DNA from 2 places in the Alkalibaculum bacchi genome. Region 2 is predicted to be linked to the other one. Evidence: riboswitches for the same ligand, from Rfam matches in the RefSeq annotation. Region 2 holds a riboswitch; the other holds the start of a gene.
What was found. Region 2 has a riboswitch for thiamine pyrophosphate ahead of thiC (phosphomethylpyrimidine synthase ThiC). Riboswitches for the same ligand answer to the same signal wherever they lie in the genome.
Positions count from the first base shown of each region.

Region 1: another riboswitch for thiamine pyrophosphate. It lies ahead of thiT (energy-coupled thiamine transporter ThiT); the one in region 2 lies ahead of thiC (phosphomethylpyrimidine synthase ThiC).

Region 1 covers NZ_QNRX01000010.1:5,487-11,536, reverse strand. Annotated here, with positions in the region: gene DES36_RS08450 (DUF1638 domain-containing protein) at 1-680, shown strand, start outside; gene DES36_RS08445 (MarR family winged helix-turn-helix transcriptional regulator) at 961-1,407, shown strand; gene DES36_RS08440 (DegV family protein) at 1,417-2,259, shown strand; gene DES36_RS08435 (NAD(+)/NADH kinase) at 2,289-3,278, shown strand; TPP riboswitch at 3,339-3,427, shown strand; gene thiT (energy-coupled thiamine transporter ThiT) at 3,459-4,082, shown strand; gene DES36_RS08425 (ACT domain-containing protein) at 4,365-4,790, opposite strand; gene DES36_RS08420 (phenylacetate--CoA ligase family protein) at 4,795-6,050, opposite strand, start outside.
Region 2 covers NZ_QNRX01000007.1:64,130-70,179, reverse strand. Annotated here, with positions in the region: gene adhE (bifunctional acetaldehyde-CoA/alcohol dehydrogenase) at 371-3,001, shown strand; gene DES36_RS15295 (hypothetical protein) at 3,247-3,369, opposite strand; cyclic di-GMP riboswitch class I at 3,509-3,591, opposite strand; TPP riboswitch at 3,732-3,829, shown strand; gene thiC (phosphomethylpyrimidine synthase ThiC) at 4,016-5,317, shown strand; gene thiW (energy coupling factor transporter S component ThiW) at 5,317-5,847, shown strand; gene thiM (hydroxyethylthiazole kinase) at 5,840-6,050, shown strand, end outside.

The DNA.
Region 1 (6,050 bases), on a different contig from region 2:
TGAATAATCTACTAGTAGTATGTGAGACCATTCAAGACGAAGTTACAAAGGTTTTGGAAAAAGTTGAATTTACTGGTGATATGGTGTGGATGAATGCGAGCTTACATAATGAACCTAGTCGACTAAGAAGTGAACTTCAAAAAGTTATCGATAATCATATAGGTTATGACAATGTTCTGTTAGGTTACGGTAATTGTGGCAATTCAATAGTTGGCTTAAAGGCAACTCATTCCAATATTGTCTTTCCAGTAACATCTGATTGCATATCTATGTTACTGTGTAATCGCAAGGATATTGATGATATTAGAAAGAATACATATTTTTTAACTAAAGGTTGGATTAATGGAGAGAAGAGCTTATTTGTAGAGTACAAGTATTGTCTAGAAAGATATGGAGAAAAAAGAGCTAAGCGAATTTTTAGTGCAATGCTTAAGCACTATGAAAATTTAATGCTTATTGATACAAATGCTTATGACATTGATTACTATGGTGATATAGCTCAAGATCTTGCTAAAAAGACAAGTTTACGTTTTGTAGTAGAAGAAGGCAGTCTATCCATTTTGGAAAAATTACTGTCTGAGAAATGGGATGAATCTTTTGAAATTATTAAGCCTGGAGAACAAATCATATATAAACATTTTGGCCAAATTGCAGTAGATGAAATGTCTCAAAGATTTTAAGAATTTATATTTGAGTTATAGTATATATTTTTCTTTAATAGACAACATAAGACTTGCATTTTAGGATGCAAGTTTTATGTTTTAATTAAGATATCTTTTTTAATGAACATGTTAATCTCTAAAGGTGAAATCTTTGCCCTGAAGCTTAACCATAGGGTACTGATAGCTGGTGGCAGGTAGATAAAGCGCAAAGGCGCTTTCTTATGGTTGACGGCAAAAAACCTTAAGGTTATAATTGAAAGGATAATTTGATTATCAAATTAATTTGATGGTGATAACTATGAAAAATATATACAGTATATTAAACGAGGCATTAGTAATCGTGTTTAATTTGGTTCTTAAGGCAGAAGAAAAATTCATAAGAAGCTTAGGCGTAAATCTATCGATTACAGAAATTCATACATTAGAGGCAATTGCTAGTGATGTAGAAAAACCTATGAGCGAAATAGCTTCTAGATTAAGTATTACTTTGGGAACGCTTACTACTTCTATTAACAATTTAGAAAAGAAGGGTTTTGTTAAACGTAAAAGAAGTGAAAAGGATCGAAGAGTAGTTATAGTAAACCTTACAGAGAAGGCTCATGATATCATGGAAAAACACACATCTTTTCATGAAAATATGGTACATGAAATTGTGACGGAATTAAACAAACAAGAAGAATATGCTTTAATGAAAGCTTTAAATAATCTGATTGATTATTTTACAAATAAATATGGAGAAGAATAGAGGTGTTACATGGCTATTCAAATTGTCACTGATAGCGCTAGTGATATTAGTGTTGATGAAGAGAAAAAATATAATATAAAGGTTGTACCTTTGACTGTCCATTTTGGATTAGAATCCTATAGAGATCGTGAAGAAATATCCCCTAGTCAATTTTATGAAAAGCTTGAATCCTTTGATGGCATTCCCAGCACTTCTCAGGTAACTCCAGCTGAGTTTATAGATATTTTTAAATCTATCATTCATTCTGGAGATGAAGTTATTGGTATTTTCATGTCCTCAAGTATGAGTGGAACGTATAATTCAGCGATGATAGCAAAAAATACTCTAGATAGCGATAAAATTAGCATTATTGATTCAAAAATGGTAACATTAGGAGAGGCTCTGATGGTTCACTATGCTGCTAAGATGGCTAAAGAAGGGAAGAGCAGAAAAGAAATTGTCAATAAAATAAATGATATGATTCCTAAGAACGAGACTCTTATGATTGTAGACACATTAGAGTACTTAAAAAAGGGTGGGAGATTATCATCAAGCCAAGCTCTCTTAGGTAGTATGCTAAACATAAAACCCATATTGACTTTTTCTAACGGAGAACTTGTAGCAAAAGATAAAGTAAGAGGGAAAAAAAAGGCATTAAATTGGGTGCGAAATTATTTGTCTAAAAATAGAGTAAGCCTCAAAGATAAGCCTGTATATATGCTTCATACAGGAGCGACAGAATACTTAGAAGATTTAAAAAAGATATTAGTAGAAGAATATGATGCAAATTATATCGTTGAATCCATTGTAGGTGCTGTAGTTGGAACACATGCAGGACCAGGAGCTATTGCTATGTCTTATGTTGATGAATAGTACGAAAGTGAATATACGGAGATGATATTTTGAAGAGCATTGGTATAATTGCGAATCCAAATTCAGGAAAAGACGTTCGAAGACTATACTCCTATGCTACTACAATCAGTAATCACGAAAAAGTCAACCTTATGGAGAGAATGATTCTAGGCGCTCAAGATTTAGGAGTAGAAAAAATATTTATAATGCCAGACAATAGCGAGATGGGATCCAATGCAAAATCGAGTTTGGAGCTAAATGGAGATTTAAAGGCAGATGTAGAGATACTAGACTTTAGAATAATGGGTACATATGAAGATACAATACAAGCGACAAATGAGTTTATAAAACTAGGAGTCCATTGTATCATTATACTAGGTGGGGATGGGACCAATAGATTAGTTGCAGCAAAAAATTCTAATATACCTATTATTCCCATATCTACTGGAACCAATAATGTTTATCCACGATTTTATGAAGGTACTACAGTAGGAATGGCTGCAGCAATTTTATGCGAATACGGTATGCAAGATGATTATATTATTCACGATAAGATTATTGAAGTCTACAAAAATGGAGAAATTATTGACTACGCCTTAATTGATGTAGCTATTACCAATCAAATATTTGTAGGAAATAGAGCAATAGAAAATATAAAGGATATTTCAGAACTAATTGTTTCTAGATCACATCCTGCTTCAATAGGATTTTCTTCTATTATCGGTGTTCAAGCACTCTCAACTTATTCGGATGATTTTGGATATCGCACTCGACTACATTGTGGTCGCAAAAAGGTATTGGCTCCTTTTACTGCTGGAAAAATGACTACTGTAGAATGTGAAACCCCTTCAAAGATGGAGTTAAATCAAATGTATGTGTCTAAGCCTACTCAAAAGGGTACCATTGCCTTAGATGGTGAAAGAATTCTACCTTTTGAAAGTGGAGAGCTTCTTGGCTTTGTTATTCGAAGAAAGGGTCCTTTAAGGATTGATGTAGAAGCTGCTTTAGAATATGGATTGAAACGCAAATTCTTTGTATAAACAAATTGAACATTGACATATTAGATGAGTAAGTTTATAATAAATAAAAATATATAAATAGTTTTTCGCTAGGGGAGCCTTTTGGCTGAGATTAACCCTTTGGACCTGATCCAGATAATGCTGGCGTAGGGAAGCGGTTTTTAGTCAATACCTCCAAGCGAAAAAATAGGAGGTTTTTTTATGTTACAAAGTTTTTTTGAGTCTATGCAAGGTCAAATTTTTGTAGTAGTACTCATCGTACTTGCTTTTGCACTTATTTTTAAGCTAAGTAAAAAGGGGGATAATAATATAAAGGCCCTTACATATTCTGCAATTGCTGTAGCTGTAGCTTATGTACTCAACCAGATTACTTTATTTCGCATGCCACAAGGAGGTTCTATTACGCCTTTTTCAATGTTGTTTATTGTAATGATTGGATATTACTTTGGTGTGCGACAAGGAATATTAGCTGGAGTTGCATTTGGATTACTAGATCTTTTAATTAATCCTTATGTTATTCATCCAGTTCAAATGCTGATGGACTATCTCTTAGCGTTTGGCTCTTTAGGCATGGGGGCAGTACTTGCAAAACGGGGCATTATACCTACGTATCTCTTAGGTGTTCTTGGAAGACTTGTGTGCAGTGTATTATCAGGTGTCATCTTCTTTGCATCCTATGCACCAGAAGGGCAAGGGGCATTTATGTACTCTACCATCTACAATGGTTCTTATATGGGGGCAGAAGCCTTATTAACGTGTATACTATTAGCGATACCTACGGTGAGAAATGCAATTAATGAGGTGAAGAATAAGGTGGTCAGGTGACAAGGTGGTCAGGTGGTCAGCAAAACCATAAAAGCTGAAAGCGGAATGCTGAAAGCGGAATACTGAAAGCGGAAAAACAACAAAACTCTCGCCTATAGGCGAGAGTAAGATGGGGTGATCTTCGATCACCCCCTTTGTTATACATCTAGAATATTCTACTTTTGACCCTAGCTACTGCCGAGTCATCCTAGAGCGTTAGCGAAGGATCTGTGACCCCAAAGGAATCCCCTAATGCTAGTGACTAGTGACTGGTTGCTGATAGCTAAATTGCCGAAGGCAATTTTATGCGAAGGCTTCTGCTTCTATCAACTTTGCGCAGGAGCTTTGGCGTAATAGCTCTATGGCTTTTTCGCTGTCGGATACTTTTAGGATGATTACTACTTTGTGTTCATGTACCGGTAAACAACAATAAGAGTATTCTATATCAATATCAGACATAGAGAGGCCTTTGATAACAGTGAGCATAGATCCTGGACTATCATTTACTTCAATAGCTAAAACTTTAGTCTGATTTACTACAAAGCCAGCCTCTTTTAGTTTTTCTGCTGCTTGTTCTGGTTTGTTAGGAATCAATCTCAAAATGCCATAGTCTGTAGTCTCGGCGATGGTCAAAGAGCGGAGATTAATATCATTTTTATGAAGAATTTCTAAGGCTTCTGAGAGACGACCTTTCTTATTTTCTAAAAATACAGAAACTTGTTTAATCATTTTATCACTCCCCTTGTAGATTTCGTTTATCAATTACACGTTTTGCTTTTCCTTCACTTCTTGGTATGCTCTTAGGTTCTACTAACCTGATTTTAGCACTTATCTGTAAAACAGAGTGGATTTTTTGTTTTATCTTGCGTTCTAATTCTTCTAGATTGCTAATTCGATCTGAGAATAATTCCTCAGAAAGTTCTATTTGTATCTCTAGATTATCTAAAGTACCTTCTCTAGTGACGATAAGCAAGTAATGTGGTTCTACATTACCAAATTCCATTAAAACACTTTCGATTTGAGATGGGAATACATTTACCCCTCGAATGATGAGCATATCATCACTTCTTCCGGATACTCTTTCCATTCGGACGTGAGTTCTGCCACATTCACATACTTCTTTATGTAAAACAGAAAGGTCTCTCGTCCTATAGCGCAGAACTGGAATGCCTTCCTTTGTCAAAGTAGTAAATACGAGCTCTCCAGGTGCCCCATATGGTAATGGCTCTAAAGTGTTTGGATCAATAATTTCTGGAAGAAAGTGATCTTCCCAAATATGCATGCCGTTTTTGCATTGGCATTCGATGGCTACTCCAGGTCCCATGATTTCCGATAATCCGTAAATATCATGAGCAGAAATATGAAGTCTTTCTTCAATCTTTTTTCTCATATTTTCAGACCAAGGCTCTGCGCCAAATATACCTGATTTTAGTTTGATCTCTCCAGGATCAATGCCATATTGTTCGATGGCTTCTGCTAAATATATGGCGTAAGAAGGAGTACAAGCTAGCAAGGTGCTGTGAAAATCCTTCATAAGCATAATTTGTCTTTCTGTATTACCGCCAGACATAGGTATAACAGATGCACCAAGCTTTTCTGCACCATAATGAATCCCAAGTCCACCTGTGAATAAGCCATACCCATAAGAGACCTGCACTACTGAATTGGAGTCAGCGCCTGCAGCTACAAAAGCACGTGCACATAGTTCAGCCCAATTACTTATATCCTCTCTAGTATATCCTACAACAGTAGGTTTACCAGTAGTACCAGATGAAGCGTGAATTCGAACGATTTCCGATAATGGCGCTGCAAAGAGTCCGTAGGGGTAACTGTCTCTTAAATCTTGCTTTGTAGTAAAAGGTAATTTAGATAAGTCGCTAATCTCTGTAATATCCTCAGGGGCAAGATCTACACTTTGAAATTGGCTACGATAAAAAGGTACATTATGATAAATTCTTCGTAGCATTTTTTGTAGTCGTTCATTTTGAA
Region 2 (6,050 bases):
CCTTTAGATACCTTGCTTGTACGAATATTTATCTCAAAATTGTCTATTTATAGATTGTTAATCAGTTGAATAAAAACTGTTTTCTCTAAACTTGTCCAAAACGAAGGATAAAACCTTATATCCCTTGAATTACAAAGGATAAATATGCATTTAATATCAATTTATATATTGGTTCGTTTTTTGAAATTTATAATAAAGATTGTTATTTTCTTTTCAGTTGACTTTATAAAAACGTTAATATATACTAGTTTTGAGGTCAACAACTGATATTTAGCGCTAAAATATCGATAATAGTTTTTAGATAGTTTTAGGTAATGGTTTTAAATGAATACCAAATGTATTTATTATAATACTTTAAGGGGGCATATTAATGTCAGAGAAAAAAATTAAAGAAGAAAAAGTAGTAGTAAACAACGGCTTGGTAAACAGCGTAGAGACATTAAAAGCAAAAATTGCAGAAGTAAAAGAAGCTCAAAGAATATTTTCAACTTATACTCAAGAGCAAGTTGATGCAATATTCTTAGCAACAGCTACAGCAGCTACCCAACAAAGAATTCCTTTAGCAAAAATGGCAGTAGAAGACACTGGCATGGGTGTAGTCGAAGACAAAGTAATCAAAAATCATTTTGCTTCAGAATACATATACAATGCATATAAGAACACTCAAACAGTTGGCGTTATTGATGAAGATAAAGCATTTGGTTTCAAAAAGATTATTGAGCCAATTGGTGTTTTAGCAGCTGTTATACCTACAACCAATCCGACATCAACAGCTATTTTTAAATGCCTTTTAGCTTTAAAAACTAGAAATGGTATCATCTTCTCTCCACATCCAGGTGCTAAAAGATGTACTATTGCAGCGGTAAAAGTTTGTCTAGATGCAGCTGTTGCAGCTGGTGCTCCAAAAGGAATTTTAGCATGGATCGATGAACCATCTATTGATTTATCAATAGAAGTTATGAAAGACGCAGATATGGTACTTGCAACAGGTGGTCCTGGAATGGTTAAATCAGCTTATTCATCTGGAAAACCAGCTGTAGGTGTAGGTAATGGTAATACTCCTGCGTTAATCGATGACAGTGCAGATGTCCTTATGGCTGTTAGCTCAATCATCGCTTCTAAAACATTTGATAATGGTACAATTTGTGCTTCTGAACAATCTTCAGTTATTCTAAGTAGCGTTTATGATAAAGCTATTAAAGAGTTCGCTTACAGAGGCTGCTACATAATGAATAATGATGAAAAAGAAAAGGTAAGAAAAGTTATCTTAAACGCTAATGGCGGTATCAATGCAAAAATCGTTGGTAGAAGCCCTTATCAAATAGCACAATTAGCTGGATTTGAGTGTCCAAAAGAAGCAAAGATTCTTATTGGAGAAGTAACGGAAGTAGATGTTACACTTGAGCCATTTGCACATGAAAAACTTTCTCCTATACTTGCTATATACAAAGCGAACAACTTCGATCAAGCTTTAGATATAGTAGATAGACTTGTAACTGACGGTGGAATAGGACACACTTCTGTAATTTACGCTGATCCTGTAAAAGCTACTGATAAAATAAAGAAATTTGAAGAAAGAATTAAAACATGCCGTATTTTAATTAATACTCCTTCTTCTCATGGCGGTATTGGTGACCTTTATAACTTTAGACTTCTTCCATCATTAACACTAGGCTGCGGAACTTGGGCAGGTAACTCCGTATCTGAAAACGTTGGAATAAAAGATTTAATAAATGTTAAAACCGTCGCTGAGAGGAGAGAAAATATGCTTTGGTTAAGAACTCCTGAAAAGGTTTACTTCAAGAAAGGTTCTACACCTGTAGCCCTTGCTGAATTAAAAGATGTATACAGCTCTAAAAAGGTATTTATTGTAACAGATACATTCTTATATAAGAGTGGCGCCACTAAAGCAGTTACAGATCAATTAGATGACTATGGCATTACTCATACTACATTCTACGATGTAGCTCCAGATCCAACTTTAGCGACTGCAAACAAAGGTGTTGCAGCTATGAGAGCTTTTGAACCAGATTGTATTATTGCAATCGGTGGAGGTTCTGCTATGGATGCTGCTAAGATTATGTGGATTATGTACGAACATCCAGAAGCTGAATTTACTGATTTAGCAATGAGATTTATGGATATTAGAAAGAGAGTATACACATTCCCTAAGATGGGCGAAAAAGCTATCCTGATTTGTATCGCAACAACATCAGGTACTGGTTCTGAAGTAACTCCATTTGCTATTATTACTGATGAACAAACACAAATTAAATACTCACTAGCTGATTATAATATATTACCAACAATCGCAATAAGTGATGCTGACAATATGATGAACCAACCAAAAGGCTTAACAGCAGCTTCTGGTATTGACGTATTAACTCATGCAATAGAAGCTTATGTTTCAACATTTGCTACTGACTACACAAATGGATTTGCTTTAACAGCAGCAAAACTAGTTTTTGAATATTTACCAAGAGCATACAAATATGGCGCAGAAGATGTAGAAGCTCGTGAAAAAATGTCTAATGCATCTACTCTTGCAGCTCTTGCCTTCTCTAATGCATTCCTAGGTATTAACCACTCTTTAGCACATAAACTAGGAGCAAACTTCCATGTACCACATGGTATTGCAAATGCATTATTGATGACAAATGTTATGAAATACAATGCTACAGAAGCTCCAAAAATGGCTACTTTCTCTCAATACAAGTATCCTCAAGCATTAAAACGCTATGCTGAAGTTGCTGCATATGTAGGAATATCAGGCAAGACCGATCAAGAAAAATTTGATGGTTTAGTAGCAAAAATAGAAGAATTAAAAGCAACTATCAATATTCCTAAGTCTATTAAAGAATTCGGAGTAGACGAAAAAGAATTCATGGCTAAAGTTGATGCAATGGCTGAACAAGCATTTGATGATCAATGTACAGGTGCAAACCCAAGATACCCACTCATCAGCGAACTTAAAGAATTATATATTCAATCATTTAAATAAAACATATCTAAAAGACGCTAGGTTAAATACCTAGCGTCTTTTAAGCGTATGAGGGTAAAAAAATATGAAAAAAGAAAAATAGTAAGTATATTTAGACCGTAGAAGATGGTGGGCACTGTGAAATATGGATAGACTATAATACGCAATATGGTGATAAAGTAGATAGCTTTCTGACAGGTATCATTACTTTTTAGAAGAATCGGGATTATATTTTAATATGATCCCGATTTTTGTTAGAATTACTTTTACTCTTCGTTTTGGAATAACTCATCAATCTCAAATAATGTACCTTCTGGAAATAAAGTACCTTTAGTAATCAAATTAAAAATTGTTTTAAGTAGTATTACAAATTCCCATTTTCTTTCCATTATACATTTCTCCTTTAGTAATAGTTTTTCTTTAGGAGTATAGTTGATGGTATTTTTTAATATAATTTATTTTGCTATCGCAAAAATAAAAAATACCCCCAACAAAATTAGGGGTATGATTACATTTCAATACTCCTCTTTTGGTAACCGGCTGCCATTCACACAAGTGAAAGGCCCTTGGCTTTGCGTCCCCATCTTTCGAAGGGTTTGCCATTAACGTTGAAAAGTTATTTATTTAATATAGATTATCACAAATATTGAATAAATTCAACAATTTTCTATTTATAGAATTGATAGTATAATGTAGAAAAGACAAAAATTACGTTGGGGTTGACAATTTTATCTAGAAGAGTTATTATAAGGTATATTTGCAGGGGGACTTAATGTTGAGAAGGCTTTTAGCCTGACCCTTTGAACCTGTCGGTTAATACCGTCGTAGGGAAGCAATATACATTGATATGTGTTGTTTGTGTACATATTTGGTGCTTGCCCTCTGGGAAGCACCTTTTTTCGTGTAACAAGGTCGCGACGAAGTGACTGTCGAGGTTGCAGAGCGAGTAAAAACGTCAATTGTCATACACAACAAAATCGATGTTTTCTTATGAGGTATCCTAACTGCATTTAAATAAAGTTAAGGAGAATCAAGATGTCTTACAAAACTCAAATGGAAGCAGCTAAAAAAGGTATTATTACAGAAGAAATGAAGGTAGTCGCAAAAAAAGAACAATTCTCAGAGGAGAAGCTTAGAGACTTAGTGGCATATGGTAGGATAGCAATACCAGCGAACTCAAATCACAAATCTTTAAGCCCAGAAGGAATTGGAGAAGGACTAAGAACTAAAATTAATGTAAATTTAGGGGTATCTGGAGATTGTATTGATCACACACAAGAGATGCAAAAGGTAAAAATGGCCATAGATTTAGGTGCAGAAGCGATTATGGATTTAAGTAATTACGGCAAAACCAATACTTTTCGACAACAACTCATCTCTTATTCCAAGGCGATGATTGGTACTGTACCTATGTATGACGCCATAGGCTATCTTGAAAAAGATCTCGCAAAAATATCTGCTACAGATTTTCTAAAGGTCATTGAAGCTCATGCAAAGCAGGGTGTAGATTTTATGACAATACATGCAGGTATCAATAAAAAGGCAGTTGAAAGTTTTAAGCGCACAAACAGATTGACCAATATCGTCTCTCGTGGTGGTTCTTTGATTTTTGCTTGGATGGAAATGACAGGTAATGAAAATCCTTTTTACGAATATTACGATGACATTTTAGTGATCCTTAGACAGTACGATGTAACCATTAGTTTAGGAGATGCATTAAGACCAGGAAGCATTAACGATAGTACAGATGCTGGACAAATTAGTGAATTAATCGAACTAGGAAGCTTAACAAAGCGAGCTTGGGAGAGAGATGTTCAAGTTATGGTAGAAGGACCAGGTCATATGGCAATGAATGAAATTGCAGCAAATATGGCTCTTCAAAAAAGGCTTTGTTATGGGGCGCCATTTTATGTTTTAGGACCAATCGTTACAGATATAGCACCTGGATATGATCATATTACATCAGCTATTGGTAGTGCAATTGCGGCATCTCATGGAGCGGATTTCTTGTGTTATGTAACACCTGCAGAGCATTTGCGCTTACCAGATTTAGGAGATGTGAAAGAAGGAATTATTGCATCAAAAATTGCTGCTCATGCAGCTGATATTGCAAAGGGAATACCAAATGCACGTGAGTGGGATAATAAAATGAGCGATGCAAGGCGACGAATTGATTGGGAAGAGATGTTTTCCCTTGCTATAGATGGTAAAAAGGCAAGAGAGTATTTCGAAAGCACGCCTCCTTCTGACGATGAAAGTTGTTCTATGTGCGGAAAAATGTGCGCTATGAGAACAACGAATAAGGTTTTAAAAGGTGAAAAGGTTGAGTTTTTATAATGAAAAATAATGAAATAAAAAAATTGTCTATTGCTGGAATTTTATGTACCATTGCCATTGTTGGTAGCTTATTCTCTTTTCCCGTATTTGGAAGTAAATGTGCTCCTATTCAGCATATGGTAAATATTATCTGTGCTGTAATATTAGGACCTTGGTATGGTGTAGGCGTAGCTTTTGTAGCAAGTTTCCTTCGGAATCTTCTTGGACTCGGTAGCCTTATGGCTTTTCCAGGAAGTATGTTTGGCGCTTTGCTGTGCGGAATTGTATACTACAAAACAAAAAACATATCCTTAACTTTGATTGCTGAAGCCTTTGGTACGTCTATACTTGGAGGATTGAGTGCTTACCCTGTTGCCATACTTTTAATGGGTAAAAGTGCTGGAGATATTGCTTTTTATGCTTATATTGTACCGTTTCTGATCTCAACAGTAGGTGGTGCCTTTTTTTCTGCAATTCTCTTAAGTTCTTTAAAGAAAACAGGACTACACAAGACAATGACTCAAGAGGAGGGGGGGATTCATAATGCTTAGAGAAATTCTTGAAAATGTAAAAAGAACTTCTCCTTTGGTTCACAATATTACAAACTATGTAACGGTTAATGATTGTGCAAATATCCTTATTGCTTGTGGTGGTTCGCCTATCATGGCAGATGATATTGATGAGGTAGAGGATATTACAAGGATTTGCGGTGGATTAAATATTAATATCGGAACACTAAACCAGCGGACCATTC